2 regions of the Pseudaminobacter sp. Soil_N_29 genome follow, and region 1 is predicted to be linked to the other one. Evidence: predicted binding sites of a transcription regulator. Region 1 holds the regulator's gene; the other holds the start of a gene.
What was found. Region 1 encodes PhoB, which activates phosphate uptake and scavenging genes when phosphate is short. Its sites were predicted from a motif close to TGTCATNNANCTGTCAT; they were not measured.

Region 1 (16,129 bases):
GGGGGTGCAGGTGGACTGCATCGTGCTCGACTACCAGATGCCGGGCATGACCGGCGCCGACATGGCGCGCATCGTTCGCCAGACGCCGGAACTTGCCCGCACGCCCATCGTGATGCTGACCTCGGTCGACCAGTCGCTGGCCAACGCCAGCTACCGCGACCTTGCCATCGACGCGCAGCTGGTCAAGCCGTCGCGTTCCTCCACCTTGCTGGAGGCGCTGGTGACTTCCATCCAGCGCCGGCGCGCCGGCGGCGCGCCCGGCCTACCGGGGCCGGTTGCGGCGGGGCCGGTGGTCACCACCGAGCCGGCAAAGCTTTCCAACAGCCTGCGTCAGCGCAACCGCGGGGCGGGGGCCGCCGACCACCGCGTCGACATTCTGGTCGCCGAGGACAACGAAGTGAACCAGCTTGTCTTCACCCAGATACTCGACGAGACCGAGCTTGCCTTCGAGATCGTGGGCAATGGCCGCAAGGCGGTGGCCGCCTTCAAGGAAATGAACCCGCGCATGATCCTGATGGACGTTTCGATGCCGGAGATGAACGGGCTGGAGGCGACGGCGGCGATCCGCGAGTTGGAGGCGGCGTCCGGAAACCGGGTACCGATCATCGGCGTGACCGCCCACGCCCTGAAGGGCGACCGCGAGCGCTGCCTGGAAGCCGGCATGGACGACTATCTCGCCAAGCCGATCAGCCCCAAGGCGCTGCTGGCGAAGGTGGAGCGCTGGGGCGGCGATGATGCCGCCGAACGCTGCGCAGCCGGATCGGCGGGATGACGTTTCGCGCGCCGGCAACGCGCGGTTTTTCAGGAGACGCAAGCGGGTCGAAAAGCCGCCGGCTAAGGCGGCCAGGGGACGGCTTTTCAACTTAATCGGGCTGACACGAAACTGTCATGTGACTGTTACAAACTGTCGGTAAGGCCACTGGCGACGCGAAAAAAGCGTTGCAAGTCAATTCCGACAGGAGTCAGGGTTCATGACCAGATACTTCCTTACGGCTTCCGCCGCCGCGCTCGCGATTGCCGCGTCGGCCGGCACTGCCGCCGCCCGCGACCAGATCCAGATCGCCGGCTCGTCCACCGTTCTGCCCTACGCCAAGATCGTGGCCGAGAACTTTGGCGAGACCTTCACCAACTTCAAGACCCCCGTGGTCGAGTCGGGCGGTTCGGGCGCCGGCATCAAGGAATTCTGCAAGGGCGTGGGCGAGAACACCATCGACATCGCCAACTCCTCGCGCAAGATCAAGGAAGACGAAGTGAAGTCCTGCGTCGAGGCTGGCGTCAAGGAAATCCAGGAAGTCAAGATCGGCTATGACGGCATCGTGTTTGCCACCGACATCAACGGTCCGGACTGGGCGCTGACGCCTTCCGACGTTTACACGGCCCTGGCTGCCCAGATCGTCGTTGACGGCAAGCTGGTGGACAACCCGAACACCAAGTGGAACCAGGTCAACCCGAACCTGCCCGACTGGGATATCGCCGCCTACATTCCGGGCGAGAAGCACGGCACCCGCGAAGTGTTCGAGGAGAAGCTGCTGTCGATCGGCTGCAAGGCCACCGGCGCGCTTGAGGCCATCAAGGCCGCCGGCCAGGACGACAAGGCTGCCGGCAAGACCTGCGTGGCCGTGCGCAAGGACGGAAAGGCTGTCGACATCGATGGCGACTACACCGAGACGCTGGCCCGCATCGCCTCCAACAAGACCGGCGTGGGCGTGTTCGGCCTGTCCTTCTACGAGAACAACGCCGACAAGCTGAAGGTCGCCACCGTGGACGGCGTGACGCCGTCGACCGAGACCATCGCCAAGGGCGAGTATCCGGTGTCGCGTCCGCTGTACTTCTATGTCAAGAAGGCGCATCTCGGCGTCGTGCCCGGCCTGAAGGAATATGTCGACTTCTTCCTCGACGACCAGATGGTCGGCCCGGACAGCCCGCTGGCCGAGTATGGCCTGGTCGCCGCCCCTGAAGCCGAGCGCAAGGAACAGCGCGAGGCTTTCGATGCCGGCAAGACCATGTAAATAGAACACCGATGCCCCGGGGCGCGCCAGACTACCGCGCCCCGGGGCAGCCTGTCCGCCCGGAGTAGCCCATGTCGTTGATGTTCGTCTTTGCGCTCGTGCTGGTCGTCGGCGCCGCCGCCTTCCTTGTCGGGCGCCAGCGCGCCATTGCGCAGGACGACGGCACGGCCAAGCCGCACTCCCGCGCACACTACCACGGCTGGTGGGCAGCCCTGCTTGCCACGCTTCCGGCGCTGCTTCTGATCGTCGTCTGGGGCGTCGGCTCCAACCTCTACGTCGAAGCCCGGATCAAGTGGCATCTGCCCGAGCAGACGGCCGAGAGCACCATTGCCAGCCGCACGCTTGCCGCCGGCCTGACCAAGAGCCTGGCCAACGGCCTGCGCCGGCTCGACGCGCCGATGGCGACCAATCCCCCGGCCAGCTTTGCCGAATTGCAGCCGCTGCTGGCCGCGCGTGGCGTGGCGCTGGCGCCCGACACGCAAGACTACATGATCCCGATTGCGGTGGACGCCAACCGCACCCAGGACATGCTGCGCATGGTCGGCGCGGTGGCGATCCTTGCGCTATCGGTGGCCGGTGCGGCCTTCGGCCTCTCGCAGATCCGCCTGCGCGCGCGGGCGCGCAACAATGTCGAGACGGTGGTGCTGTGGGGCCTGCTGGCCGCTTCCACCATCGCGATCCTGACCACCATCGGCATCGTTCTGTCGATGCTGTTCCAGACCATCCACTTCTTCGAGCGCGTGCCGCTTTCCAATTTCTTCTTCGGCACCGTGTGGGACCCGCGCTTCGCGGCCGCGGGCTCGGGAGGGGCGGAAGGCCAGTTCGGCCTGATCCCGCTCCTGGCCGGCACGCTCTACATCGCGTTCGTGGCCATGCTGGTGGCCGTGCCGGTCGGGCTGATGTCGGCCGTCTACATGGCCGAATACGCCTCGCCCAGGCTGCGCGCCACGGTCAAGCCGGCGCTGGAGCTGCTGGCGGGCATCCCGACCATCGTCTACGGTATCTTCGCGCTGGTGACGCTCGGGCCCTTCCTGCGCGACCTGAGTGCGGCACTTGCTGGCGGCACCAGTTTCATCCAGGCCCAGAGCATCCTGACCGCCGGCCTGGTGATGGGCGTGATGCTCATCCCGGTCGTTTCCTCGCTCTCCGACGACATCATCACCGCGGTTCCCCGCGCCCTGCGCGACGGCTCGCTGGGGCTCGGCGCGACGCGCTCGGAAACCATCAAGCGGGTTATTTTGCCGGCCGCACTTCCGGGCATCGTGGGTGCCATCCTGCTCACTGCCTCGCGCGCCATCGGCGAGACCATGATCGTGGTGCTGGCCGCCGGCGTGGCCGCCAACCTGACGCTCAACCCGTTCGAGGCGATGACCACCATCACCGTGAAGATCGTCAACCAGCTCACCGGCGACCTTGAGTTCAACTCGCCGCAGACGCTGGTGGCCTTTGTGCTCGGCATCACGCTGTTTGCCCTGACGCTGGTGATGAACATCTTCGCGCTCTACATCGTGCGCAAGTACCGGGAACAGTACGAATGACCGACATTCCCTTGAACGGCATTACCAGCGGCACCGTTGCGCGCCCGCGCCGCGACATCGGCCTGAAGCGCCGCTACGCCGCCGAGCGTCGTTTCCGCATCTATGGGATGCTGGCGATTTCCATCGGCCTGGTGTTCCTGGCGGTGATGCTGACCTCCGTGGTCTCCAAGGGCTACACCGCCTTCTGGCAGACGACGGTGACGCTGCCGATCACCTTCAACGAGAAGGTCATCGACCCCGAAGGCAAGCGCGCGACCGACCCGAACGTGCTCATCACGGCCAACTATCCCAAGCTGGCCGAAAGCGCGCTTGTGGCGAAGCTGGGCATCGACCCGCACGACAAGGCTGCCATTCGCAAGCTCAAGGGTTTCCTTTCGGACGGCGTGCGGGCGCAGTTGCGCGCGGTGGTTATGGACGACCCGTCGGTCATCGGCACGACGCGCAATGTCGACATCCTCGTTGCCGCCAACATCGATTCCGCCTTCAAGGGCCAGATCGACCTTTCGGTGGACGAAAGCCGGCGCAAGGTTTCCGACCAGCAGGTGGCATGGATGAATCAGCTTGCCGCCGACGGTTCGCTGGCCGAGCATTTCAACAAGGGCCTGTTCACCTTCGGCGCCTCCAGCCGGCCGGAAACCTCGGGCATGGGCGTGGCGATCATCGGCTCGTTCTACATGATGGTGATCGTGCTGTTGCTGGCGCTGCCCATCGGCGTGGCGGCCTCGATCTATCTCGAGGAATTCGCCAAGAAGAGCCGCCTGACCGACCTGATCGAGGTCAACATCAACAACCTGGCCGCGGTGCCGTCGATCGTCTTCGGCCTGCTCGGCCTGTCGGTGTTCATCAACTTCCTCGGCCTGCCGCGTTCGGCCGCCCTGGTCGGCGGCCTGGTGCTGACGCTGATGACGCTGCCAACCATCATCATCGCGACCCGTGCCGCCCTCGCCGCCGTGCCGCCCTCGATCCGCTCGGCCGCCCTTGGCCTCGGCGCCTCCAAGATGCAGATGGTGTTCCAGCACATATTGCCGCTGGCAACCCCGGGCATCCTCACCGGCACCATCATCGGCCTGGCGCGCGCGCTGGGCGAGACGGCGCCGCTGCTGCTGATCGGTATGGTCGCCTTCGTGGCCGACTATCCGGCGACGCCGCTGGAACCGGCGACCGCATTGCCGGTGCAGATCTACATGTGGGCCAACGAGGCCGAGCGCGCCTTCGTGGAGCGCATGTCGGGCGCCATCATCATCCTGCTCGTGTTCCTGATGGCCATGAACATCACGGCCATCGTGCTGCGACGGCGTTTCGAGCGGCGCTGGTAGGCGAAGGATGCTTTAGTATGAACATCATGACGGAAGTGGCACTCGAGAACGCGGTGAACGACAAGATGAACGGTACGCCCAAGGAAATCATCAAGATGCGCGGCCGCAAGGTGTGCGTGTTCTATGGCGACAAGCAGGCGTTGTTCGACGTCGACCTCGACGTGCGCGAAAACCAGGTGACGGCGCTGATCGGGCCTTCGGGCTGCGGCAAGTCGACCTTCCTGCGCTGCCTCAATCGCATGAACGATACCATCGACAGCGCCCGCGTGACCGGCCAGATCACGCTGGACGAACAGGACATCTACGACAAGAGCATCGACGTGGTGGAGCTGCGCGCCCGCGTGGGCATGGTGTTCCAGAAGCCGAACCCGTTTCCGAAGTCGATTTACGAGAACGTTGCCTATGGCCCGCGCATCCACGGCCTCGCCCGCAAGAAGGCCGACCTGGATGCCATCGTCGAGACCAGCCTGAAGAAGGCCGGCCTGTTCAACGAGGTGAAGGACCGTCTCAACGAGCCGGGCACCGGGCTTTCCGGCGGCCAGCAGCAGCGCCTGTGCATCGCCCGCGCCATTGCCGTTTCGCCCGAGGTGATCCTGATGGACGAGCCGTGCTCGGCGCTCGATCCGATCGCCACCGCGCGCGTGGAGGAACTGATCGACGAGCTGCGCCAGAACTACACCATCGTCATCGTCACCCACTCCATGCAGCAGGCGGCGCGCGTATCGCAGCGCACGGCCATGTTCCATCTGGGCCAGCTGGTCGAGGAGGGCGACACCGACAAGATGTTCACCAACCCCGACGACAAGCGCACGCAGGACTACATTACCGGCCGGTTTGGCTGACCCGCGGTTGATCCGCACGCCGGACAAAGGATTGCATAGACATGATCATGGGCAAACACACCGTCACGTCCTTTGACGAGGAACTGGGGCACATCGACCGGCTGCTGCGGGACATGGGCGATCTGGCCGGCGCCATGGTCTGTGGCGCCATCCGGGCGCTGGTCAATTCCGACAATGCGCTTGCCCAGCGGGTGATTTCCGACGACGCGGTGATGGACGCGCGCCAGCGCGAGCTGGACGACCGCGCCATCACGCTGATCGCCAAGCGGCAGCCCATGGCGCAGGACCTGCGCGCCGTGGTGGGCGCGATCCGCATGGCCGGCGACCTGGAGCGCATCGGCGACCTTGCCAAGAACATCGCCAAGCGCGTCGGCGCCGTGGGCGAGAGCGCCACGCCCCGCAGCCTCGCCCATTCCATCGAGACGATGTCGGACATGGTACTGGAGCAGATCAACGGCGTGGTCGACAGATATGTGACGCGCCAGCCCGAAGGCCTGAAGGCGCTGCGCGCGGCGGACGAGAACATCGACGTGAAGTACACCTCAGTGTTCCGCGAGCTGCTGACCTACATGATGGAGGATCCGCGCAACATCACCGCCTGCACGCATCTTCTGTTCTGCGCCAAGAACCTGGAACGCATCGGCGACCATGTCACCAACATCGCCGAGAACGCCTACTATGTGATGACCGGCCAGCAGCTGCCGCCCAACCGGCCGAAGTTCGACGAGACCTCGCTTTCGGCGCCGGAATCGACGACCTGAGCGGGAGACCGGAAAAGTGATGATCGCCCCAAAAATCATGGTGGTGGAGGACGAGGAGCCGCTGGGCGTCCTGCTCCGCTACAATCTGGAATCGGAAGGCTACCAGGTCGAGGTCGTGCCGCGCGGCGACGAGGCGGAAATCCGCTTGCAGGAGAACGTGCCCGACCTTCTGGTGCTGGACTGGATGCTTCCGGCGGTCTCCGGCATCGAACTGTGCCGCCGCCTGAGGATGCGCCCCGAGACCGAGCGCCTGCCCATCATCATGCTGACGGCGCGCGGCGAGGAGAGCGACCGCGTGCGGGGCCTTTCCACCGGCGCCGACGACTATCTGGTCAAGCCGTTCTCGACGCCGGAGTTCATGGCGCGGGTGAAGGCGCTGCTGCGCCGTGCCAAGCCCGAGGTTCTGTCCAGCGTGCTGAAGGTGGGCGACATCATGCTCGACCGCGAGGCGCACCGCGTCTATCGCGGCAAGAGCGAGATCAAGCTCGGGCCCACGGAATTCCGCCTGCTGGAATTCATGATGCGCCACCCCGGCCGCGTCTTCTCGCGCGGGCAGCTGCTCGACAATGTCTGGGGCGAGACGATCTATATCGACGAGCGCACGGTGGACGTGCATGTGGGCCGGCTGCGCAAGGCGATCAATCCCGGCAACCTGCCGGACGTGATCCGCACCATCCGAGGCTCGGGCTACGCCATCCGGGAGGATTGAGCCCGGCTGGCCGCGGCTCAGGCCGCCCCCGCGGCGCTTATCAGGGCAGGGCCGGGCGCGAAGATCTCCCGGTCGACGAAGGTGAGGGCGTTCATTGTGCAGCCTTCGCGGATCAGCGGCCGTTCGTTCGGCAAGGTGTCGAAGGAGATCGCCTTGTTGTGCTGGCCGCCCGCGGTCTTGTCGATAGCTGAGCGCAGCGCCGGCTCGATGAGGTCGAAGGCGGTCGCGCCGATGCCGACCAGCGCGACGGGCGCGGGGTCGATCAGCGCAAACAGGCTGCCGAGGCCGAAGCCGATGGCTTCGCCGGCGATGCGGAAGGCTTCGCGCTCCGGTCCATCGGCTGCCCGCGCCCTGTCGGCCATGGCGCGTATCTCCTCGTCCGAAATGTCGGCCAGCGGCGCCTGGTCCTCGCTTTCCCCGCGCGCATTGCGCCAGATGGCGTAGTTGCCGGCATAGGCTTCCACGCAGCCGCGACGGCCGCAGCGGCACAGCGCGCCATCGGGCCGGTGGATCATGTGGCCGAACTCGCAGCCCGACGATTGCGTGCCGGTGAAGAGTTCCCCCTTCAACACCATTCCCATGCCGATGCCGTGCGAGAGCAGGATGGCGATGAAGTCGTTGCGGTAGCGCTCTGGCTTTCGCCAGCGCAGCGCCACCGCGATCATGTTGCAGTCGTTCTCCACGGTGGCGGGGATGCCGGTGGCGGCTTCGAGCCGGTCGGCGAATTCGAGATCCGCGTGCGGGGTGATGGGCGACCACAGCATCATGCGCGATCCGGCATCGGTGATGCCCTGCACGGCCATGCCGATGCGCAGCACGCGATGGCCGGCGGCCCGGCGGGCCTCGACCTGCCGGCGCACCATGGCGACGCAGTCGCCGAGCAGCGCTTCGCGCCCGGTGGCCAGCGTCTCCAGCCGGCGCTCTTCCGATGCGACCACCTGCCCGGCGTAATCGACCACGGCGACCGACAGGAAATTGAGCGACAGCACCACGGTGATGACTTCGGCGGCTTCCGGGGCGAGGCCGAGCGCTACCTGCGGGCGGCCGCGCTTCGAGCTTGCGGCTTCAGCCGCCTTTTCGGCGAGGATGCCTTCGGCGATGAGGTCGGCGGAAATGGCCGAGATGGTGGAATGGCTGAGGCCCGTGGTCCCCGCGATCTCGGTGCGGGACGGCTGGCCCGCGCGCCGCACGGCCGCGATGACCATGGCGCGGTTGCGCTTGCGCAGATCGTCGTGACGGATCGCCACCGGCATTTCGGCATTTCCTCCCGGAGCCTTGTTGCGCTGCGCAGATTCCAGTTCGCGTGCGCCGCGTCAACCTTCGGCGGGATGTTGACAGAACTTCAGGGTTACGACACTATTTTTTCGAGGTTCGAAATAATAGCCTCGACAAGGGCCCCAGGCCATCGTCATCGCGCCCTGGAGGGGGCGCAGGGAGGAAATCATGAAGATGTTTGCAACCGCCTTGCTGGCGGGTGTCGCGCTGTCGGTGTCGCTGGCAGGCGTGGCGCAGGCGAAGGACAAGATCATCGGCGTTTCCTGGTCGAACTTCCAGGAGGAGCGCTGGAAGACCGACGAAGCGGCGATCAAGGCCGCCCTCGAAGCTTCGGGCGACAAATACATTTCCGCCGACGCCCAGTCCTCGGCGGCCAAGCAGCTGACCGACGTGGAAAGCCTGATCTCGCAGGGCGCCAACGCGTTGATCATCCTGGCGCAGGACGCCAGCGCCATCGGGCCGGCGGTCGAGAAGGCCGTGGCCGAGGGCATTCCGGTGGTGGGCTACGACCGCCTGATCGAGAACAAGGATGCCTTCTACCTGACCTTCGACAACAAGGAAGTCGGCCGCCTGCAGGCCAAGGCCGTCTATGCCGTGAAGCCCGAAGGCAACTACGTCTTCATCAAGGGCAACGGCGCCGACCCGAACGCCGACTTCCTCTTCGCCGGCCAGATGGAAGTGCTGAAGGAGGCCATCGACGCCGGCAAGATCAAGAATGTCGGCGAGGCCTATACCGACGGCTGGCTGCCGGCCAACGCCCAGAAGAACATGGAGCAGTTTCTGACCGCCAACGACAACAAGGTTGACGCGGTGGTGGCCTCCAACGATGGCACCGCCGGTGGCGCGGTGGCGGCGCTCGAGGCACAGGGCCTGGCCGGCTCGGTGCCGGTTTCGGGCCAGGACGGCGACCATGCCGCGCTCAACCGCATCGCGCTCGGCACGCAGACCGTGTCGGTGTGGAAGGATTCGCGTGAGCTGGGCAAGGCCGCGGCCGAGATCGCGGCGCAGCTCGCCGACGGCAAGAAGATGGATGAGATCCCGAACGCGACCAAGTGGTCGGATGGCCCCAACAAGGTCGAGATGACCTCGGTCTTCCTCAAGCCGATGCCGATCACCAAGGACAACCTCAACGTCGTCATCGACGCCGGCTGGGTTTCCAAGGACGTGGTCTGCCAGGGCGTGAAGGCGGGGTCGGTCGCAGCCTGCGACTAGGCCGGACGCTTGCCACAAGGCTCGTTCGGTTCCGCACGGGGCGGGCAAGACGCGGCCGCCTGCCGCTGTCCGGCTCGTTGGACGCCGCGGTTTGAGGAGAAACCGCGGCGTTTCATTCGCCGCCGCATGCCCGGTCAGGCGCGCGGCATTCAGTTCGTACAAAGTGCCTCTCCGGAAAATCGATTCCGTGTTTCCAAGGGCGTGCGCTAGGATGATGTCCTGAGACCGGCGCAAGACCGGACCGGGCGGGAGGGTGTCATGACCGAAGTGACAACGCAGGAACCCGCGGCGCAGGACACCGCCGGGCACGGGCTTGCGGACCGGGCGCGAGCCTCGGAGGCCGGGGCCATCGGGCGTTTCCTGCAGGCGACGGAACTCGACACGCGCATGCTGGGCATGGTCGGCGCGCTGCTGCTGATCTGGATCGGCTTCCACATACTGTCGAACGGCCTGTTCCTGACCCCGCGCAACCTTTGGAACCTTTCGGTGCAGTCCTCGTCGGTCGCTGTCATGGCGACGGGCATGGTGCTGGTCATAGTCACGCGAAACATCGACCTCTCGGTCGGCTCGATCCTGGGCGTATGCGGCATGATCATGGGGGTGACCCAGGCGATCGTCCTGCCGCGCTTCGCCGGCTATTCGCTCGGCGATCCGTCGATCTGGATCATCGCGCTGGCGGCCGGCCTGACTGTCGGCCTCGCCATCGGGGCGCTGCACGGCTTCATCATCGCCTATCTGGGGGTGCCCGCCTTCATCGTCACGCTGGGCGGGCTGCTGGTATGGCGCGGCGCGGCCTGGTGGGTGACCAGCGGCCAGACGGTGGCGCCGATGGACGCCACCTTCCGCCTGATGGGCGGCGGGCCGGAAGGCGCGATTGGCGCGACCTGGAGTTGGGTCGTCGGCCTCGTCGCCTGCGCGGCGGTGATCCTGATGCTGGTCTCGGGCCGCAACCAGCGCAAGCGCTTCCGCTTTCCGCTGCGCCCGGTCTGGGCCGAAATGTTTCTGGGCGTTGTCGCCTGCCTCGTCATCCTGCTGGCCGTCTGGGTGGCCAATTCCTACCCGTGGCCGAGCGGCACGGTGAGGAAATATGCCGAGGCCAACAACATCGCCATTCCCGATGGCGGGCTGTTCATCGCCCATGGCATCGCCATTCCGGTGCTGATCGCGATCGCGGCCGGCATCATCATGACCTTCATCGCCACCCGCACCCGCTTCGGCCGCTATGTCTTCGCCATCGGCGGCAACCCGGAGGCGGCGGAACTGGCCGGCATCAACACCCGCTGGGTGACGATGAAGATCTTCATGCTCATGGGCTTCCTGGCGGCCATCGGCGCGGCGATCTCCACGGCGCGGCTGAACGCGGCCACAAATGCGCAGGGCACGCTGGACGAATTGCTGGTGATCGCTGCAGCGGTCATCGGCGGCACCTCGCTTTCGGGCGGGGTCGGAACGGTGGCGGGCGCGATGCTGGGCGCGGTGCTGATGCAGTCGCTGCAGTCGGGCATGGTGCTTCTGGGCATGGACACGCCGCTGCAGAACATCGTGGTCGGCATCGTGCTGGTCGCGGCCGTGTGGCTCGACACGCTCTACCGCCGGCGCGTGCAGTGAAACCGGAGGGCATGATGGACCAGATGCGCACTCCCCTCGTGGAACTGAGGAACATTTCCATCGCCTTCGGCGGCATCCGCGCCGTCGACGATGCCTCGGTCGACCTGCATGCGGGCGAGGTGGTGGCGCTGCTCGGGCACAATGGCGCCGGCAAGTCGACGCTGATCAAGATCCTGTCGGGCGCCTACCGGCGCGATGCCGGCACCATCCTCGTCAATGGCGAGGAGGCGGCGATCGGCAATCCGCGCGATGCCAAGAGATACGGCATCGAGACGATCTACCAGACGCTGGCGCTGGCCGACAATGTCGATGCCGCCGCCAACCTGTTCCTGGGCCGGGAACTCAGGACCGGTTGGGGCACGCTGGACGACGTGGCCATGGAGGCCGAGGCGCGCAAGGTGATGGGCAGGCTCAACCCGCGCTTCCAGCGCTTCAAGGAGCCGGTGAGCAAGCTTTCGGGCGGCCAGCGCCAGTCGGTGGCGATTGCGCGGGCGATCCTGTTCAACGCCCGCATCCTGATCATGGACGAGCCGACGGCGGCACTCGGGCCTCAGGAAACGGCGCAGGTGGGCGAACTGGTCAGGCAGCTCAAGGCCGACGGCATCGGCATCTTCCTGATCAGCCACGACATCCACGATGTCTTCGACCTCGCCGACCGCGTCTGCGTGATGAAGAACGGGCAGGTCGTGGGCACCGCACGCACGCACGACGTTACCAAGGACGAGGTGCTCGGCATGATCATTCTCGGCAAATGCCCGCCCGGCGCGATACCCGGGCCGGGGGCCATGGCGCGCGCGGCATAAATGGCATCGGCCGAATGGTTGATGCCGCTTAGAACCGTTTCCATGGCCTCGTCGTTGCAATAGTCTTATCACCCCTTAAGAAGGGTTTGATATGAGCGACGGACAAGCCCGCCCTGTGAAGAAGGTCTTTTCCCTTGCGGCGTTCCTGGCTGTAGCGCTTGCCAGCCTGGGAATGGCGGGCTTCGCCTATGTCGCCTCCAAGGAGGCCGCCCGGTTCAAGTTCGAGGCGGTCGTGGACGACGCGATGAACCGCGTCGAGGGCCGCCTGGACCTGCAGCTTTCGCTCTTGCGCTCCACCCAGGCCTTTCTGCAGGCGCGGGGCGGGGAAATGTCGAGCGCGGAGTTCACCGCCTATTTCGCGGCGCTAGACGTCCCCGAGAATTTCAAGGGCCTGCACGGCATCGGCCTGCTCGGTCTCGACAAGCACGGAAACGAGCGTTCGCTGGAAAGCCGTATCGCGGAAGTCCACGGCAACGCGATGCCGATACACCCGCCTTCGACACAGCAGTGGCGCACGCCGGTTCTGCTGTACGAGCCGCTGCAGAGCAATCATCTCGACATGATCGGCTATGACATGTTCACCGATCCGGCGCGTCGTTCGGCCATCGAGCTGGCGGTGCAGTCGGGCGAGCCGCGGGCGACGGGGCGCGTGCTGCTGGGCAAGGAAAGCCATGGCAGCGATCTCGTGCCCGGCTTCCTGATCTTTGCCAGCGTGGACGGCAACTCCGGCCCGCAGGAAACGGCAGCCGACCCGGGCGCTGTCTCCGGCCTGGTCTATGTGGCGTTCCGCACCGGCGACCTCTTCCAGGCGGCAATGGGCGCCCCGCCGCACCTGCCGGTCGCTGCCGAGGTCTTCGACGGCACGCCGGAGGACAAGAACCTGTTCTACCGGTCGCGGGACGAACCGTCCCCGGCCTATGGCCGCGACTTCCAGGTGGTGCGGACCACTCTGTTGGGCGGACGGCCGTGGACCTTGCGCTTCCGCCCGACCAATGGCTTCTCCGAGCCGACCTCGCCGAGCATACCGGTGATGCTGGGCGTGGCGGGCCTGCTGCTGGCCGGCGCGATGGCCATGATTGCCCGCTACCAGGAGCGCGCCTATGAGGCGGCTTCGCAGCTTCACGCGACGACCGAGAAGAGCCTGCTGGAGCGCGAGCTGATGCTGCAGGAGATGAAGCACCGGATCAAGAATTCGATCAGCCGTGTGCTGGCGATCGCGCGCCAGACGGCCGTGCATTCGCAAAACCTCGACGAATTCTCCGCTTCCTTCTCCGACCGCCTGCAGGCGATGGCCGCCTCCCAGGACATGCTGACCCGTTCGCGCTGGCAAAAGGCCGACCTGCGTGAACTGGTGGAGATCGAGCTCCGGCAGGTCTTCGGCAAGGAACTGCCGGACGAGATGCTGTCGGGGCCGCCCGTGCTGCTGGACGAGACGATGACCCAGGCTCTTGGCCTGACTTTCCACGAACTGGCGACCAATGCGCTGAAATATGGCGAGGTCGGCGAGTCGATGTCCGCCCTGACCGTCAAATGGTCGGTTTCGGAGGGAAGGGAAAGGCGCCTCCACCTCGCATGGGCCGAACACAGCAGCAGGCCGATCGAGCTGCCCAACAGGATAGGCTTCGGAACCAAGCTGATCGACATGAACATCGAACGCGAGCTGAACGGGTCGATCCAGCGCAGTTACGGCCTTGCCGGCCTGGAGGTAAAGATCGAAATTCCCCTTACGGATGCGCCGGAAAGCTTCTAGGCAGGACGATCACGAGCTTGGATCAGAGCAGCCCGGTCCGGAACCGCTAGAAGCCGGACATGGCGACCGCATCGGCTTCCGCCCCATAGATCGACGCCGTCAGGCCCTCCTCCAGCGAAACGCTCCAGGCCAGCTGGGCGTCCTCTTCCTCCATGGCCGGATCCACGGGCACGCATCGGGCAAACACACGCGGCTTGCGGCCCTGCCAGTCCTGCAAGGCGAAGGGCAGCGCGCTTGCACATTCCTCGGCGGTTTCGAACAGCGGCACCGGCGCCGGCAGCTCGCCGCATTGCTTCAGATCGCCCGAACAGCCGATGATCAGCAGCAGTGCAGCAACGTGTTCCATGGGGTGTCTCCCTTCCGCAGGGGAAACGACTGGAAGCGCCGCAAAGTTCCGCCCTTCGGGAATGAAAACCGTCACCCGTTCGTCGGAGACCGCCTGAAATGGGGGAGGCCGGCCCGCCTATTCGATTTCGAAACTCTCGGCGGGGATCACCAGTTCGTAGCGGAGCCGACCGCTGTCCATCTGGAAGCTGGCCGCGCCGTTGAGCGAGGTGGGTACGACGCGCTCAAGCGTCACGCTGCCGAAGCGCTTCTCGTTGCGAGCCTGGTCGGCGCTGATCGCCTCCGTCCATGCAAGCGACAGCGAATTCTCGCCGTCGCCGTCCGGCACGAGCCTGGAGGCAACGGTGACGAAGCCGCCCGGCTTGGCGAGCGCGCCGTAATTGGCCGAATTGACTGCCAGTTCGTGCAGGGCGAGCCCGATATGCAGCGTGGCATTGGGATTGAGATAGGGATTGATGCCCTCGAACACGACGGCATGCCTGATGTCGGCGCTGTATCGGCCGACCTGACTGAGTACGAGCTCGTGCAGGTCGGCGCCGCGCCAGTTGGACGACGTGACCAGGTCCTGCGACGCGGCGAGCGATTGCAGGCGGCCGCGAAAGCGCGACAGGAATGTTTCGATCGAGCCCGAATAGCGGCCGGTTTGCGTGGCGATGCTCTGGATGATGGCGAGAAGGTTCTTCGAGCGGTGGCTGAGTTCGCGCAGCAGCGCCCGCAGCGTCTGCTCCCGGCGCCTGTGCTCGGTTATGTCCACGGCGGTGGTGATGAGGCCCTGGACAGGCCTCTCGGGGCCTTCCCTGTCGGGATCGATCCAGATTTCGAACCATCTGGCGCCTTCGTCCTGCGGAACGCGGATTTCCAGGCGCATCGGCTTGCCGCTTTCAAGGACGGCCCGCTTGGCTGCGGCCATGCGTTCGGCCTGGATGGCGGGCAGGAAGTCGGCGTCGGTCTTGCCGGCCGCAGCGTCGGAGGTCCAGGAACTGGGGAGGTTATGGGCCCACAGGACGCGAAGGTTGTTGTCCTGGTAGATCGCGGCCACGCCGGCATTGTGCATGGCCTGAACGAGCCCGCGGGCGACAACCGGCGCTTTCGGAACGGCGGTCTGCCTTTCCTTGCCGTCTTTCCCTTGCCCGCTGGCCGTTGTGATCATCGTCCAACTATCCCCAGCGCAGGTTGAACGATTTCAATCTGTGATGGGTTTCCCGCTAGATACCCTTGGTAGGCTTGTGCTCTCGAATGCTTCCCCCGGACCGCCTCCGCCCGCGTAGCGGACGGAGGCCTTCCCGCTAGGCCCTGCGGAAAAGACCGGCTATCAGCGAGATTACAAGGAACGCCAGGAAAATGAAGAAAAGAATTTGTGCGATACCAGCCGACGTACCGGCTATTCCGCCGAAGCCCAGGGCACCGGCGATAATGGCGACTACGAGAAATACGAGGGCCCAATACAGCATCTTTCATCTCCCTTTCGTAATGCTGGAGAAACGTGCACGCACGCGCTTGGTTCCAATCGCGCCCTTATAGCGAAAAAGGCCGCCACGGGGACGGCCTTTTCAACATGTCTGTGCCGGAGGCTCTCAGGCCGCGGCCTTGGCCTGGCGGTCGAAGAAAAGTGCCTGGCTTATCAAGGCCTTGACCATTTCCGGGTTGAACGGCTTGGTGACAAGGAAGGCAGGCTCGGGGCGTTCGCCGGTGAGCAGGCGCTCCGGGAAGGCGGTGATGAAGATCACCGGCACCGGGGTGGCGGCGAGAATCTCGTTGACCGCGTCGATGCCGGAGCTGCCGTCGGCGAGCTGGATGTCGGCCAGCACCATTTTCGGCCGCGCCTTGGCGAACATCTCGATCGCCTCGGCATGGGTGCGCGCCGTTCCGACGACGCGGTGGCCGAGGCTCTCGACCATCTGCTCGATGTCCATCGCGATCAGCGGCTCGTCCTCGATGATGAGGATGTCGGTTGCGACCTG
Region 2 (16,129 bases), on a different contig from region 1:
GAGGCTGTTGAGGAAGCGGCTGGGATAGCCGGAGGGCTGGATCTCGCCCTTGCCCGAGCGCACGACCTTTTCGCCGCCGTCGAAGATCAGCCGCTCCCACCAGGGGGCAGCGGCATATTCCTCGGGCGTGGGCGCGGTGCGAAGCTGCGAGCGCTTTGTGAAAAGTTTCACAAAGGGCGAAATCTCCGGCTCGAACACGATGGTCGGCGGCACGGTGGTGGCGAGATTGCGCGGCTTGAAGGCGGTGGAGGTGATCCAGTAGATCGGCGCCAGGAAGACCAGCGTAATGACCAGAACGGCCGCGATGGCGAGACGGTTGAGCGCGACTTCGCCGCGCGTGCGAACTGCGGCCATGTCAGCGCCCTCCCGGCGTTGCGTTGCACTTCAGACCCCCACCCCTTACCCCTCCCCACAAGGGGGAGGGGGTCGTCAGCGTCTCAGAATCCCCCTGCCCCTTGTGGGGAGGGGTAAGGGGTGGGGGTAAAGGCAAGGACTGCCCGATCAAAGAACTGACCGAAGGAACCCTCATCTCAGCGCTCCTTCACCTTGTTCAAATACTTCACGTAGATGTTGGTGATGGCGATGACCATGATCAGCACGATGTAGGCCAGCGCGCAGGAGCGGCCGGTCTGCCATTCCTGGAACGCCATCTTGTAGAGCCGGATCGAAATGACCTCGGTGGTGGGCTGGCTGGTGAGGATGTAGGCCAGATCGAAGGTCTTGAACGCCTCCATGGTGCGGAAGATGATCGCGATCATCAGGATCGGCGCCACCAGCGGGAGCGTGATGCGGAAGAATGTGTAGAAGCTGCCCGCCCGGTCGATCGCCGCCGCCTCGTAAAGATGCTTGGGCACCGCGGACAAGCCCGCCAGCGAAAGCAGCATGACGAAGGGCGCCCACATCCAGATGTCGGTGATGGCGACCGCATAGAGCGCCATGTCCGGATTGGCGAGCCACTCGAAGGTGCCCAGGCCCAGCGCATGGTTGATGATGCCGAAGGACGGGTCGTAGAGCAGCTTCCAGAACAGGCCGACGACGGCCATGGACAGCATCATCGGCAAGAGCAGCAGCGTGGTCAAAAGCCCCTTGAAGGGGATTTGCCGGTTGAGCAGAAGTGCCACCCCGAAGCCGACCAGCACCTGCCCGGTCACCGAGACGATGACGTATTTGGCGGTGATGGAAAAGTTCGACCAGATGAAGGGGTCATTGAGCAGCTCGCGATAGTTCTGCAGGCCGACGAAATTCGCCTCGGCGTTGGTCGAGGCGCGAAAGTCCGTGAAGGAATAATAGAGCGAATAGAGCAGCGGAAAGATGTTGAAGACGATCAGGAACAGGATCGTCGGGATGATGAAGAGGTTGCGGATCGAGAGATCGCTCATGCCGCGCGCGGCGGCCCGGGAACCCGGATCCAGCGTTGTCATGACTGCGGTCGCCAAGGCGTCGTTCCCCTGCAATGCCGGAAATGATGGAGGGGGCGGGCTGCGCCCCCTCCGACACTTCTGTTGCCGCTATTGGCCGCGGCCGTATTTGGCGAAGGTGGCCTTCCAGTCGCCGGCCAGCGCGTCGAGCACTTCCTTGGACGTGCCCTCGCCGCCGACGATGTGCGGATAGAGGCGCTGGTTGAGCTGCTGCAGCAGCTCGGCGTATTCCGGCACGGCCCAGAAGTCCTTCACCTTGAACATGGTCTCGTAGAAGGCCTTGTTGTACGGCGTCGCATTCTGGAACTCGTCGGACTGGAGCACGGCCGCGCTGCACGTGTAGCCGCCGAGTTCGGCCCACTTCTTCTGGGTCTCGTCCTTGATGAACCATTCGAGGAATTTCATCGCCTCGTCCTGGTTCTTCGAATAGGACACGATCGAGATGCCCTGCCCACCGAGCGCGGCGAACTGGTCGCCGTCGGGGCCGGGCGGATTGGCGAAGAAGCCGGTGTTCTTGGCGTGCGGGTTGGTGGCCTCGTTGAGCAAGGACGGGAAGAAGGCGAAGTAGTTCATGCTCATCGCCGCCAGGCCTTCGGTGATGGCCTGGTTGTTTTCCACGAAGAAGGTCTTGGCCCAGCCCGGGGGCGTGTACTTGTAGAGCTCCTTGTAGGCATCGAGGGCTGCCACCGCCTTGTCGGAATTGATGTAGCCGTCGACCTTGTAGGTGGCCATGTCGCCCAGCTCGCCGCCATAGGAGAACAGCGCGTTCTCGAAGCCCATCGCCATCGCGTCATAGGAATTGTCGGTGTAGATGGCGATGCCGTAGCGCTTCTCGTCCGGGCGGTGGAAGAACTCGGCTATGTCACGCAGCGCCTTCCAGTCCTTCGGCGCGGCAAGGTCGTAACCGTACTTGGCCTTGAAGGCCTCCATTTCCTTGGGGTCTTCGAACCAGTCCTTGCGATAGGACCAGCCGACGGCGTCGCCCTCGAGCGGGATCGCCCAGTACTTGCCGCTGTTGCCGGGATATTCGGCGTAATATTTCACCGTGGCCGGGGCCATGACCTCGCCGAGCTTGTGCTTGTTGAAGAAGTCGGTGAGGTCGACATAGTGCCCACCGGTGGAGCCGGCGCCGAGCCACTGGCTGTCGCCGACGATCAGGTCATAGGCGTCGCCCTTGGCGTTGAATTCGGTGAAGGCCTTGGTCTGGAAATCGGCCCAGGGCGTTGTCTCGACAGTAACCTTCACGCCGGTCTCGGCTTCGTACAGGTTGACGAGTTCCTGGAGATAGTTGGCCGGGTCCCATTCGGCCCAGAAGATGGTGAGTTCCTGCGCGAACGCCGATGTGCTGCAGGCAAGCGACAGGCCTATGCCGGCAAGCATGCCGGTCAGTGTCTTGCGCATTTGAGTTCCTCCCTTGTGCGCACTCTACCTTCTTGTCGAAGCCGCGCCGGACCGATGGTCGCTGGCTGCTCCGGGTAGTCTCAATGCACTGCTTGGGAACCGCCATCCCGCCGGTTCTAAATCGATTTAGGCTTTGACGCCCAATCCGCTCCTCCTCCAAAATCTGGTATTACCAATTGGCGCCAAGCCGTCAAGTGCTTTCTTTGGCAAAGCAGTATCGTAGCAGACCGAACCGCCATGTCATTCCATCTGGCAGGACCAGTTGTGGGTTGGCCACCAGAAAATTCGCCGTCGACTGTGCAGCGTAACAAAACTGACACGCAACTGACACGGCCGTTTCATGATGCTCCGTTAGCGGACTCCCCCAGAGGCTGGAACAGCCAAACGGGGAAAGCACCATGCTGGAAATCCGCAACGTCTCGCGTCGCTTCGGCAAGAAGACCGCCGTGGACAGCGTCGCGCTCGAAATCGAACAGGGCCAGATGGTCGGCATCATCGGTCGCTCCGGCGCCGGCAAGTCGACCCTTCTGCGCATGATTAATCGCCTCATCGACCCCTCCGATGGGGCGATTTTTTTTGATGGCAGGCAAGTGTCAGCCCACAAGGCCGCCACGCTTCGCCGCTGGCAGCGCGATTGCGCCATGGTGTTCCAGCAGTTCAATCTGGTGCCGCGCCTCGACGTGCTGACCAACGTGCTGCTCGGGCGTCTGAACCACCGCTCCACCGCGCTCAACCTGATGGGCATCTTCTCCCGCGAGGAGCGCGCGCTGGCGCTTGCAGCCCTCGAGCGGCTGGACATCGCCCAGACCGCGCTGCAGCGCGCCGGCACGCTTTCGGGCGGCCAGCAACAGCGCGTGGCGATTGCGCGCGCACTCATGCAGCAGCCGAAGCTGATCCTGGCCGACGAGCCGATCGCCTCGCTCGACCCGATGAACGCCAAGGTGGTGATGGACTCGCTGCGCGACATCAATCTGCGCGAAGGCATCACCGTCATCACCAACCTGCACACGCTCGACACCGCGCGCGCCTATTGCAACCGCATCATCGGCATGGCCGGCGGCAAGGTGGTGTTCGACGGCCCGCCGGAAGAGCTGACGCGCGAGGCCGTGCGCCTGGTCTATGGCGCCGACGCCAATGGCGAGGAAATCTCCGAAACCATCACCTCCACCAGCATCCGCCCCGAGCGGCTGCGCAAAATAGAATCCGCCGGAAGCCTGGTGCCCGCCTTTGCCGGGCACTGAACGACCGTGATCGTCTCGCCCGCGTGAAGGGCTGCTAGCAGTCGAAAATGCAATCCGACTTAACAGGAGAGAACTCCATGTCGCTCAAGAAAGCCCTTCTGGGCGCGCTCGCCCTCGCCCTTTCCTGCGGCACCGCCGCCCGCGCCGAAACCCTGGAAACCTTCCGCGTCGGCATCCTCGGCGGCGAGAACGAGGCCGACAGCCTTCGCAACTACCAGTGCCTCGCCGACAAGCTGCCGGCCGCCATCGGCGTCAAGGAAGTGAAGCTGTTCCCGGCCACCGACTATGACGGCGTCATCCAGGGCCTGCTGGGCGGCACGCTCGACTATGCCGAGCTCGGCGCCTCGGGCTATGCCAAGATCTACCTGGCCAACGCCGACGCGGTCGAGCCGATCCTGACCACGGTGCAGACCGACGGTTCGCAGGGCTACTACTCGATCATGGTCGCCCGCAAGGATTCCGGCATCAAGACCCTGGTCGACATGAAGGGCAAGAAGCTCGGCTTCGCCGATCCGGACTCGACCTCGGGCTACCTGATCCCGGTCACCTCGCTGCCCAAGGACCTCGGCAACGTCGCTGTGAAAGAATTCTTCGGCGAGACCGGCTTCGGCGGCGGCCATGAAAACCTCGTGCTCGCCGTCAAGGACGGCAAGTTCGACGCCGGCACCACCTTCGGCTCGGGCGTGGGCGATTTCGACGAGGGCTACACCTCGGGCAACCTGCACAAGATGGTGTCCAAGGGCATGATCGACATGAAGGACTTCGTCGAGCTCTGGAAGTCGCCGCTGATCCCGAACGGCCCGATCGTCGTCCGCACCGCTCTGGACGCCGACCTCAAGACCAAGTTCAAGCAGTTCATGGTCGACCTGCCGAAGACCGACCCGGCCTGCTTCTCCGCCATCCAGGGCGGCGACTTCACCAGCTACACCGAAGTCACGCCGGAATTCTACCAGCCGATCATCGACGCCCGTAAGGCGCAGATCGGCGGCTGATTGTCCTCCCAAGGGCGCTGCGGGGGTGAGGCTTCGGCCTTGCCCCCTCATCCGCATTTCATTGCAGGGCCAATCGGTTGCGGCGGTAGGGCAATTGCACATGGCGCGACCTACCCCCACTCCGCCTCGCTTCGCTCGGCACCTCTCCCCCTCAAAAGGCGAGAGGAAGGGTGCCAGCCTTGCGGACGGCGCTTCCTCTCCCCCGTCGATCGGGGGAGAGGTGGTTTGCTAAGCAAACCGGAGTGGGGGTCGAAATTCCATATGCGATCGCCCTGCCCAAGCATCCATCCTTTCCAAAACCCAGTCTGAGTTGGAGACGGCATGAGCCAGACTGCCCACACCCTGTCCGCCGAAGGCATGGCCATCGAGCGGCACTGGCATGAACTGGCGGCGCGGCGCCGTCTCTACTCAGCCCTCATCGTCGGCGCATTGGCGGTGGCGCTCGGCGCCTCGCTCTGGTTCGCCAATGAATCCAATGCCGGCAAGTTCTTCGACCGGCTGCCGCACTTCTTCGACTTCGTCGGCGACATGCTGCCCCGCGACGGCCTCGAGGTGTGGCGCGCGCTGTTCGACCTGCCCTCCCCCTATTTCGACGGCAGCCTGAAATACGACTACCCCGAAGGCCGCGTCTATCTGTTCGGCTCAGGCTTCTACGTCCCTGAATATTTCTACAAGATGCTGGCGACGCTGAACATCGCAGCACTCTCCACGCTGATCGGCTTCGTCTTCGGCTTCCTGCTCTGCTTCCTCGCCGCCAAGAACCTCGTTGCCAGCCGCGCACTGCGCTTCGTGGTGCGGCGCTATATGGAAATCGTGCGCGCCTTCCCCGAGATCGTCATTGCCGGCTTCTTCGCCGCCGTGCTGTCGCTCGGCGCCATACCGGCCATCCTGGCGGTGGGCATCCACACCATCGGCGCGCTGGGAAAACTGTTCTACGAAGTGGTCGAGAACGCCGACATGAAGGCCGAGGAAGGCCTGCGCGCGGTGGGCGCCAACTGGTTCGAGCGCGTGGGCTTCGCCATCGTGCCGCAGGTGATGCCCAACTTCATGTCCTATGCGCTGCTGCGCTTCGAGATCAATGTGCGCGCCTCCACCATCATCGGCGCGGTGGGCGGCGGCGGCATCGGCGAGGAGCTGCGGCTTTCCATCGGCCGCGGCCACGAAGCCAAGACGCTCGCCATCATCCTTCTGCTGTTCGTCACCATCGTTTCGGTCGACCAGCTTTCGGCCTGGCTGCGCCGCAAGCTGGTGGGCGCGCAATCCTTCGACTTCGGACGCTGACCATGACGCATCTTTCCGCCGCCGAACTGAGCGCAATCGAAGGCCGCCACCCGGACGTGTTCCATCGGCCACTGCTCAAGCGCTCGCTGCCCCTGCTGATCGTGCTGGGGACCCTTGTCTATGTCGTCTATTGCTGGTGGTTCTTCTCCATCGGCGCGGTGATCGGCGGTGGCCAATGGGAACGCGCCGAGCTCTATGCGCGGCAATGGTATTCCTATGACCTGCGGCCGACGATCCGCTTCTCGGGCGACGACGCGAAGGTCACATGGCCGCGCTTCTCGCCGCTTGGCGACAATCCCGATCCGGACTGGGTGGCGCAGGACGGCCGGAAGGTGACCGTGGACTTCGGTTCGGCTGGCCGCATCGTGGCCGATGCCAAGCTGGTCGAGATCGAGCATCGCGGCGAGAAGCTGACGGTGGTTGTCGAACCCACAGGCGCCAAGCCGCAGGGGCAACTGCCAGGCTGGGCGACGCTGCGCGAAGACGAGGTGAAGGCCGATTTCGGCTTTGCCGGCGAAGTGCGTGTCATGCCCGAGCGCGTGTCGTTGAGCCGCCGCTTCCTGGGCTGGCCGAACTTCCTGTTCGATCCGCGCTCGCCCTTCTGGGGCAAGGATCTGACGGAAGTGGCGGGATTGGTCGCGTCGGGCGAGCGCATCAAGCCGGAGATGTCGAACGCCGCACTTGCCTTCGACAACATCTGGAACAACTCGCAATGGCAGCACGGCGACGTCTGGACGAAGCTCCTGCAGACTATCGTGATGGCCTTTGTCGGCACGCTGTTCGCCTCCTTCATCGCGCTGCCACTGGCCTTCATCGCTGCGCGCAACATCACGCCGAGTTTTTTCGCCAACCAGGCTACAAAACGCTTCTTCGACTTCCTGCGCTCGGTGGACATGCTGATCTGGGCGCTGTTCTTCACCCGCGCCTTCGGCCCGGGACCGCTGGCCGGCATCTCGGCCATTTTCTTCACCGACACCGGCACGCTCGGAAAGGTCTATTCCGAGACGCTGGAAAACATCGACGACAAGCAGCGCGAGGGTGTGCGCTCGGTGGGTGCCTCGCCGGTGGTGGTGCAGCGCTATGGCGTGATGCCGCAAGTGCTGCCGGTGTTCGTCAGCCAGGCGCTCTACTTCTGGGAATCCAACACGCGCTCGGCCACCATCATCGGCGCGGTGGGTGCGGGCGGCATCGGCCTGAAGCTCTGGGAAGCCATGCGCACCAACTCGAACTGGGCCAACGTCGCCTACATGGTGCTGCTGATCCTGATCGTGGTGTTCATCTTCGACAACATCTCCAACGCGCTGCGGCGCCGGCTGATGGAAGGCGGCGCGGGACGCTAAGTCTGCCTTTGCCTCTCGCCTGAATTCGCCTAATCTGGTCCGACCAGATAGAGTGACGGCATTCAGGGAGGGAAGCGATGAATATTGCAGCGGGGACGACCCGGGAAGGCAACCCGCCATTCGACCACGCAAAGCTCGACCGGCTGATGGACGAAGCCGGCATCGACGTGCTGGTCGCGACATCCAAGCACAATGTGCAGTACCTGCTCGGCGGCTACAAATTCATCTTCTTCTCGGCCATGGATGCGATAGGCCACAGCCGCTACCTGCCGGTGCTGATCTATGAAAAGGGCCAGCCCGAACATGCCGCCTATATCGGCAACCGCATGGAAGGCGGCGAGCATCACAACAACCCGTTCTGGACGCCGACGGTGGAGACCGCGAGCTGGGGCTCGGTGGATGCCGCCACGCTGGCTGCCGCACATCTGCAGAAGATCGGCAGGCAGGGCGCGCGCATCGGCATCGAGCCGGCCTTCCTGCCCTCGGACGCGCATGGCGTGCTGGCGCAGGCGCTGGGCAACGAAAGGCTGGTGGACGCCACCGGCACGCTGGAGCGACTGCGCGCGATCAAGACGCCGCAGGAACTCGACCTGCTGCGGCAGGCTTCGGAGCTGATCACCGACGCGATGCTGGCCGTGTTTTCCGGCCAGCGCGGGGGCGCGAGCAAGCGCGAGATCGTGGAGGCGCTGCGCCGCGAGGAGACCAATCGCGGGCTGCAGTTCGAATATTGCCTGATCACCATCGGCGCCAGCCACAATCGGGCCGTCTCGCCGCAGGCGTGGAACAAGGGCGAGGTGCTGTCTCTCGATTCCGGCGGCAATTTCCACGGCTATATCGGCGACCTCTGCCGCATGGGCGTGATGGGCGAGCCGGACCAGGAGCTGCAACACCTGCTGGCCGAGATCGACGCCGTGCAGCAGGCGGCCTTCTCGCACTGCCAGCCCGGCACGAAGGGCGGCGATATGATCGCCCACGCTGAGAGCGTGCTGAAGGCATCGCCGGTTGCCGCCTATACGGATTTCTTCGCGCATGGCATGGGGCTGATCACCCATGAGGTGCCGTTCCTCATGACCAACCACCCGGTAGCCTATGAGGGTGTCGATGCCGACAGGCCGCTTGAGCCCGGCATGGTGCTTTCGGTGGAGACGACGATGCTCCACCCCACGCGCGGCTTCATCAAGCTGGAGGACACGGTGGCCATCACCGCGGACGGGCACGAGATGTTCGGCAAACGCGGCCGCGGCTGGAATGTGGGCGGCTGAGGCGGCTCAGCCCGCCAGCGCCGCCAGCTTCTCGGCCTCGGCGAGATCTTCCACCGTATTGGCATTGAAGAACGGGTCGACCGGCTCGGCCGGCCAGGACACGGTGGCGAGCGGGTAGCGCGCGGTCCAGCGGTCGATCTTGCGGATGTCTTTCACCACAAGCGCGTGGCGCAGTTCCTCGCGCAGCGCCACGCTCCACAGGCCGATCACCGGATGCGACTGGCCGGCCGAGGCCGCCACCGCCAGCTTGGCGCCTTCAGCGGCACGCACGTCATGCAGCCGCGCCACCAGATCGCGCGGCAGGAACGGGCAGTCGCCGGCAACGCTCGCCACCCATTGCACGCCGGGCCGCATTTGCGCGGTCCAGTCGAGCGCGGCGAGTATGCCGGCGAGCGGGCCGGGAAAATCCGCCACGCTGTCGGCCACCACCGGCAGGCCAAAGGCGGCAAAGCGAGCAGGATCGCCATTGGCGTTGAGGATCAGGCCGGCGCATTGCGGCTCAAAACGCTCGATCACGTGGTCGAGGATGGTGCGCCCGCCGATGGCGCGGATCGGCTTGTCGCCCCCGCCCATGCGCCGCGCCAGCCCGCCGGCGAGGATCACGCCGATCGTTTCGGTGGTCGTTTCAGTCATCGTGCTCCGCGCCCTTGCGATGATGCCGGGATGCTTCCTCCTCGACGGAAGCGAGGTCCTGGTCGAACACGATCCGCTCTTCGCCCGACACGGCGATGAAGCGCTTTCCGCGCGCACGGCCCACCAGCGTCAGCCCCGCCTGGCGGGCGAGCGAGACGCCCCAGGCGGTGAAGCCGGAGCGCGAGACGAGGATGGGTATGCCCATGCGAACGGTCTTGATCGTCATTTCCGAGGTCAGCCGGCCGGTGGTGTAGAGGATCTTGTCGGCCGGGTCGACATCGTGGAGGTACATCCAGCCGGCCAGCTTGTCGACGGCGTTGTGGCGGCCGACATCCTCCATGTAGCAGAGCGGCCGGCTCTCCCGGCACAGCACGCAGCCATGGATGGCGCCCGCCGCGAGATAGAGCGAGGGCGTGGTGTTGATGGTCTTGGTCATCTCGTAGAGCCAGGAGGTACGCAGCTCCGCGTCCGGCAGGTCGATCTCCTCCAGCGCCTCCATCAGGTCGCCGAAGGCGGTGCCCTGCGCGCAGCCCGAGGTCAGGGTTCGTTTCTTCAGCTTTTGCTCGTAATTGGTGTGGTGCTCGGTGCGCACCACGGCCACCTGCAACTCGTCGTCGTAGTCGACGCCGGTCACCACGTCGTCGGGCTTCAGCATGTTCTGGTTTAGCAGGTAGCCGAGCGCCAGATACTCGGGATAGTCGTTGATCGTCATCATGGTGACGATCTCCTGCGCGTTGAGATAAAGCGTCAGCGCGCGTTCCACCGGCACCATCACCTCGACGATCGCGCGGGTGTGGTCGACGCCGATGACGCGCTCGGTCAGGCGCGGGTCTTCCGGGTGGGGCAGGATCACGGCCGGGTCGGCCTTGGGTTTTGTCTGCTGCATGACGCTCTCGTCCCTGCTCGCTTGACCCCCACTCTATAGCCTGTTCAAATCCAGGCCAATCTTGAAAGGGCGAGGGCCCTTCCGGGATAAGCTCAGGCCGGCCTTCCCGCCCGGCGAAGACCGGAGGGAACAGACCATGGCGCAACTTTCCGATGACTGCTTCGCCTTTGGTGGGCCGCTGATGCCGGTAGACGAGGCGGTGGCGCTGATCGCCTCGCGGCTGACGCCGGTCGCCGAGTTGGAGACGGTGGCGCTCGCCGAAGCCGATGGGCGCGTGCTGGCAGAAGATCTCGTCGCACCCTTGCCGCTGCCGCCTTTCACCAATTCGGCGGTGGACGGCTATGCACTGCATGGCGCCGACCTTCCGGCGGAGGGGGAAGCCGTTTTTCCCGTTTCCGCCCGCGTGCAGGCCGGCATGGCGCCGGGCGAGCCGATCGAGCCTGGCCATGCCGTGCGCATCTTCACCGGCGCGCCCATGCCCGAGGGCGCCGACACCGTGTTCATGCAGGAGGATGTGCGGCTGGACGAGGCCGGCGGCGTGATCCTGCCGGCGGGCCTCAGGCGCGGCGCCAATGTGCGCCCTGCGGGCGAGGATATTTCTGTCGGCAGCACGGTGCTGCGCGCCGGGCAAATTCTGCGGCCGCAGGACGTGGCGCTGGTCGCCGCGCTGGGACTTACCGAGGTTTCCGTGCGCCGGCGCGTACGGGTGGCGGTGTTTTCCACGGGCGATGAAATCGTCGCGCCGGGCAGCGCGCGTGGGCCCGCGCAGCTTTTCGATGCCAACCGCTTCATGCTGCGGGCGATGCTGGCCCGGCTCGGCTGCGCCGTCACCGACCTCGGCATATTGCGCGATGAAGGCGACCTGATCGCCCGCGTGCTGGCCGCGGCCGCGGCCGCGCACGACCTGATCCTCACCTCCGGCGGCGTCTCCACCGGCGAGGCCGACCATGTGAAGGCCAGCGTGGAAAGCGTCGGCTCGCTGGTGTTCTGGCGGGTTGCGATCAAGCCCGGGCGGCCGGTCGCCATGGGCGTCATCCGCGGCGCGGCCTTCATCGGCCTGCCCGGCAATCCGGTGGCGAGTTTTGTCACCTTCGCCCACGTCGCGCGACCGGCCATCCGGGCGCTTGCCGGGGCAAAGCCTGAAACCCTGCTGGCGATGCCGCTGCGCGCCGCCTTCTCCTATCGCAAGAAGGACGGCCGGCGGGAATATGTGCGGGCAAGCCTGCGCAGGGGCGCAGACGGAACATATGAGGCGGAGAAATTCCCACGCGAGGGGGCGGGACTGCTGTCCTCGCTCGTAGATACCGACGGGCTGGTCGAGCTCGGCGAGGAGATCACAAGCGTCAAGCCGGGCGACGTCGTCCACTTCCTGCCCTATTCGAGCCTGCTGTAGGCCCGATTGACCATCCGATGCCCGTGGGTCATCGTTGGCCTGACATGACGAAGCTTGATCTGAGCGGATTGAAATGTCCCTTGCCGGCTCTGAAGACGCGCAAGGCGCTTCGCGGGCTTGCCCCGGGCGAACGCATCGAGGTCGTCTGCACCGACCCGCTCGCTTCCATAGACATTCCCAACCTGCTCGCCGAGACCGGAGACCGTCTTGTTGCGACGGAACGGCAGGCCGGGCGCATCGCTTTCGTGATCGAGAAGGCAAGCGAGGCCGCCAATGGTGGGGGTTGATTTACCTAGCGTCACCTGATTGGCTTGCCCTATAGTGGTTGCAGGCTGGAATTGCTCCGACATCGACGCGAAATGCGGGAGGTGGCGCAGGTGAACATCCAGGACCAGAAATTCAGGCGAGGCGGCGGTCGCGACCGTGGCCCAAAGGGCCGAGGCCTCGATGACAAGGCGCTGCACGAGGTGCGCGACCTGCTGATCGACAGGCCCCGCAGGCGCGACCTGCTGATCGAATTCCTGCACCTGATCCAGGACCACTATGGCTGCCTTTCGGCCGCGCATCTGCGCGCTCTGGCCGAGGAGATGCGGCTGTCGCAGACCGAGGTCTACGAGGTCGCCACGTTCTACGACCATTTCGACATCGTCAAGGAAGGCGAGACACCGCCCGCGCCGCTGACCATCCGCGTCTGCGATTCGGTCAGCTGCATGGTGGCCGGTTGCGAGACGCTGCTGAAGGAACTCGCCGCCGGCGTCGATCCGAAGGAAATACGCGTGGTTCGCGCCCCTTGCATGGGCCGCTGCGCCACGGCGCCCGCGGTGCGCATCGGCAGCCGCGAGGTCGACCACGCCACCAGCGACGGCCTGATCAAGATGGCCCGCGACGGCGAGACCAAGACAGTCGTGCCCTCCTATATCGGGCTCGATGCCTATCGCGCCGCCGGCGGCTACCGCCTGCTGGAACGGGTGCGCGCAGGCGAGATCGGCGCCGACGCGCTGATCGAAACCATGCAGGCCGCTGGCCTGCGCGGCCTTGGCGGCGCCGGGTTTCCGGCCGGCAGGAAGTGGAGCATAGTGCGCTCCTTCAAGGGGCCGCGGCTGATGACCGTCAATGGCGACGAGGGCGAACCCGGCACCTTCAAGGACCGCTTCTATCTCGAAAGCGACCCGCACCGCGCGCTGGAGGGCGCGCTGATTGCCGCGCACGCGGTCGAGGCCGAGCGCGTCTATTTCTACATGCGCGACGAATATCCGGCTGTGCTGGAAATCCTGCGCACCGAGTTCGCAGCACTCGCACAGGCCGGCATCATTGCCTCGGGCTTCATCGAACTGAGGCGCGGCGCCGGCGCCTATATATGTGGCGAGGAAAGCGCGATGCTGGAAAGCATCGAGGGCAAGCGCGGACTGCCGCGCAACCGCCCGCCCTACATCGCCGAGGTCGGGCTGTTCGGCCGGCCCACCCTCAACCACAATGTCGAGACGCTCTGGTGGGTGCGTGACGTGATCGAGAATGGCGCGGAATGGTTCGCGGCCAAGGGGCTGCCCGGCCATCCCGGCATCCGCTCATGGTCCGTTTCGGGCCGGGTAAAGCAGCCGGGGGTGAAGCTGGCACCGGCCGGCATCACCGCGCGCCAGCTTATCGAGGACTATTGCGGCGGCATGGCCGACCGCCACGAGTTCAAGGCCTATCTGCCCGGCGGCGCCTCGGGCGGCATCCTGCCTGCGTCGCTGGGCGACGTGCCGCTGGATTTCGGCGGCGATCTCACCAGGCTCGATTCCCTGGTGGGCTCGCATGCGATTGTGGTGTTTTCGCAGGCCGACAACGTCAAGGACATCACGCTCAACTTGCTGAAATTCTTCAAGCATGAAAGCTGCGGCCAGTGCACCCCGTGCCGTGAAGGCACGGCCAAGCTGCTCGCGCTCCTAAACAGGCCGGCACCGCTGGACGAGGTAGCGATACGCGATCTGGAAGGCGTCATGCGCGACTCCTCGATCTGCGGGCTGGGCCAGGCCGCGCCCAACCCGGTCAACCACCTGTTGAAATACTTCCGGGACGAACTGTGATGGCTGGCACGATCAAATTCACGCTCGACGGCAAGCCGGTCGTCGCCGCCGAAGGCGAGACGATCTGGAACGTGGCCAAGCGCGAAGGCACGCTTATCCCGCATCTGTGCCATGTCGACATGCCCGGCTACCGTCCCGACGGCAATTGCCGCGCCTGCATGGTCGATGTCGAGGGGGAGCGCCTGCTCGCCGCCTCCTGCATCCGGAAGGTGACCGAGGGCATGGTGGTGCGCACCGACACCGAGCGCGCCAAGAAATCGCGCGAAATGGTGTTCGAGCTTCTGGCGAGCAACATGCCCCCGGCGGAAGAGGGGCCGGACAACCAGTCGGTCTTCTGGCTATGGGCCGCTTCCATGGGTATTTCGGGCAGCAGCCGCTATCCCTCCAAGTTTCAGACCGAGCCTGCCGAGTTCGACATCACCAACCCGGCCATTGCGGTCAATCTCGACGCCTGCATCTCCTGCAATGCCTGCGTGCGCGCCTGCCGCGAGGTGCAGGTCAATGACGTGATCGGGATGGCAAACCGCAGCGACCACGCCCTCCCCGTCTTCGACATGCACGACCCGATGGGACATTCGACCTGCGTCACCTGCGGCGAATGCGTGCAGGCCTGCCCCACCGGTGCGCTTTATGAAAAAACGCTCATGGACGAGGAGTTCCGCACCCGCGCCGTGCAATCCTTCGACCGGGTGGTGGACACGCTATGCCCCTATTGCGGCGTGGGCTGCCAGACCCGTGTAGGGGTGAAGGACAACCGCATCGTCCAGGTCGATGGGCGCAACGGTTTTGCCAACCAGAACCGGCTATGCGTGAAGGGCCGCTTCGGCTTCGACTACGCCATGTCGCCCGAGCGGCTGACCAAGCCGCTGATCCGCCGCGACGATGCGCCGAAGGACGCCAATGCCGACCTGCGCGATGTCGACCCGCTGACCATATTCCGCGAGGCGACGTGGGAAGAGGCGATGGAGCGTGCAGCGGCCGGACTGGTGGCGATCCGCAACGAGCGTGGCGGCAAGGGGCTGGCCGGGTTCGGCTCCGCCAAGGGCTCCAACGAGGAGGCCTATCTGTTCCAGAAGCTGGTGCGGCAGGGTTTCGGCACCAACAATGTCGACCACTGCACGCGGCTCTGCCACGCTTCGTCGGTGGCGGCGCTGATGGAAGGCGTTGGCTCCGGCGCGGTCTCGGCGCCCTTCAACGATGCGATGAAGGCCGATTGCATCCTCGTCATCGGCGCGCGCCCGACGGTCAACCATCCGGTGGCGGCGACTTTCTTCAAGCAGGCGGCCAAGCAGGGCAAGAAGCTGATCGTCATCGACCCGCGCGGCCAGGACCTGATGCGCCATGCCACCTATGCGCTGCGGTTCACCGCCGGCAGCGACGTGGCCCTGCTGAACGCTCTCATCCACACCATCATCGAGGAAAAGCTCTACGACGAGCAGTATATCCAGGCCAATGTCTCCGGCTTCGAGGCGCTGAAGTCCAAGGTCAGGGACTTTTCGCCCGAGGCGATGGCGCCGGTCTGCGGCGTGGAGGCGGCGGTGATCCGCGATGTGGCACGCATCTATGCCAAGTCCGAGCACTCGATCATCTTCTGGGGCATGGGCATTTCGCAGCATGTCCACGGCACCGACAATTCGCGCTGCCTGATCGCGCTGGCGCTGATCACCGGCCAGGTCGGCCGGCCAGGCACCGGGCTGCACCCGCTGCGCGGCCAGAACAATGTGCAGGGCGCTTCCGATGCCGGGCTGATCCCGATGTACTATCCCGACTACAAATCGGTCGACAATGTCGACATCCGCAGCCAGTACGAGAATTTCTGGGGCCAGACGCTGGACCCCAAGACCGGCCTGACGGTGGTCGAGATCATCGATGCCATCCATGCCGGCGAGATCCGGGGCATGTACATCATGGGCGAGAACCCGGCCATGTCGGACCCCGACCAGACCCACGCCCGCAAGGCGCTGGCGATGCTGGAGCACCTGGTGGTGCAGGACATCTTCTTCACCGAGACCGCCTGGCATGCCGATGTCATCCTTCCGGCCTCGGCCCATGCCGAAAAGTGGGGCACCTACACCAACACCAACCGCCAGATACAGATTGGCCGGCCCGCGCTCGACATGCCGGGTGAGGCGCGGCAGGACCTGGAGATCATCGTCGACCTCGCCAACCGCATCGGGCTCGACTGGCACTATGGCGACGTGTCGGAGGTCTACACC

Region 2: the regulator PhoB is predicted to act here: its motif matches at 3,123-3,139, upstream of phnC (phosphonate ABC transporter ATP-binding protein).

Annotation. Positions count from the first base shown of each region.
Region 1 is NZ_JBDGLC010000009.1:188,129-204,257, reverse strand. It holds gene AC3A4H_RS20165 (PAS domain-containing hybrid sensor histidine kinase/response regulator) at 1-772, shown strand, start outside; gene AC3A4H_RS20160 (PstS family phosphate ABC transporter substrate-binding protein) at 972-2,009, shown strand; gene pstC (phosphate ABC transporter permease subunit PstC) at 2,081-3,547, shown strand; gene pstA (phosphate ABC transporter permease PstA) at 3,544-4,863, shown strand; gene pstB (phosphate ABC transporter ATP-binding protein PstB) at 4,881-5,705, shown strand; gene phoU (phosphate signaling complex protein PhoU) at 5,753-6,466, shown strand; gene phoB (phosphate regulon transcriptional regulator PhoB) at 6,486-7,175, shown strand; gene AC3A4H_RS20130 (ROK family protein) at 7,193-8,428, opposite strand; gene xylF (D-xylose ABC transporter substrate-binding protein) at 8,619-9,662, shown strand; gene AC3A4H_RS20120 (sugar ABC transporter permease) at 9,921-11,270, shown strand; gene AC3A4H_RS20115 (ATP-binding cassette domain-containing protein) at 11,285-12,073, shown strand; gene AC3A4H_RS20110 (CHASE domain-containing protein) at 12,165-13,823, shown strand; gene AC3A4H_RS20105 (hypothetical protein) at 13,870-14,169, opposite strand; gene AC3A4H_RS20100 (sensor histidine kinase) at 14,287-15,318, opposite strand; gene AC3A4H_RS20095 (DUF1328 domain-containing protein) at 15,455-15,619, opposite strand; gene AC3A4H_RS20090 (response regulator) at 15,743-16,129, opposite strand, start outside.
Region 2 is NZ_JBDGLC010000001.1:1,130,578-1,146,706, forward strand. It holds gene AC3A4H_RS05410 (carbohydrate ABC transporter permease) at 1-354, opposite strand, end outside; gene AC3A4H_RS05415 (carbohydrate ABC transporter permease) at 531-1,436, opposite strand; gene AC3A4H_RS05420 (ABC transporter substrate-binding protein) at 1,509-2,819, opposite strand; gene phnC (phosphonate ABC transporter ATP-binding protein) at 3,218-4,060, shown strand; gene phnD (phosphonate ABC transporter substrate-binding protein) at 4,138-5,052, shown strand; gene phnE (phosphonate ABC transporter, permease protein PhnE) at 5,374-6,333, shown strand; gene phnE (phosphonate ABC transporter, permease protein PhnE) at 6,336-7,673, shown strand; gene AC3A4H_RS05445 (M24 family metallopeptidase) at 7,751-8,935, shown strand; gene mobA (molybdenum cofactor guanylyltransferase MobA) at 8,942-9,568, opposite strand; gene AC3A4H_RS05455 (formate dehydrogenase accessory sulfurtransferase FdhD) at 9,561-10,454, opposite strand; gene AC3A4H_RS05460 (molybdopterin molybdotransferase MoeA) at 10,591-11,847, shown strand; gene AC3A4H_RS05465 (sulfurtransferase TusA family protein) at 11,892-12,134, shown strand; gene AC3A4H_RS05470 (NAD(P)H-dependent oxidoreductase subunit E) at 12,231-13,913, shown strand; gene fdhF (formate dehydrogenase subunit alpha) at 13,913-16,129, shown strand, end outside.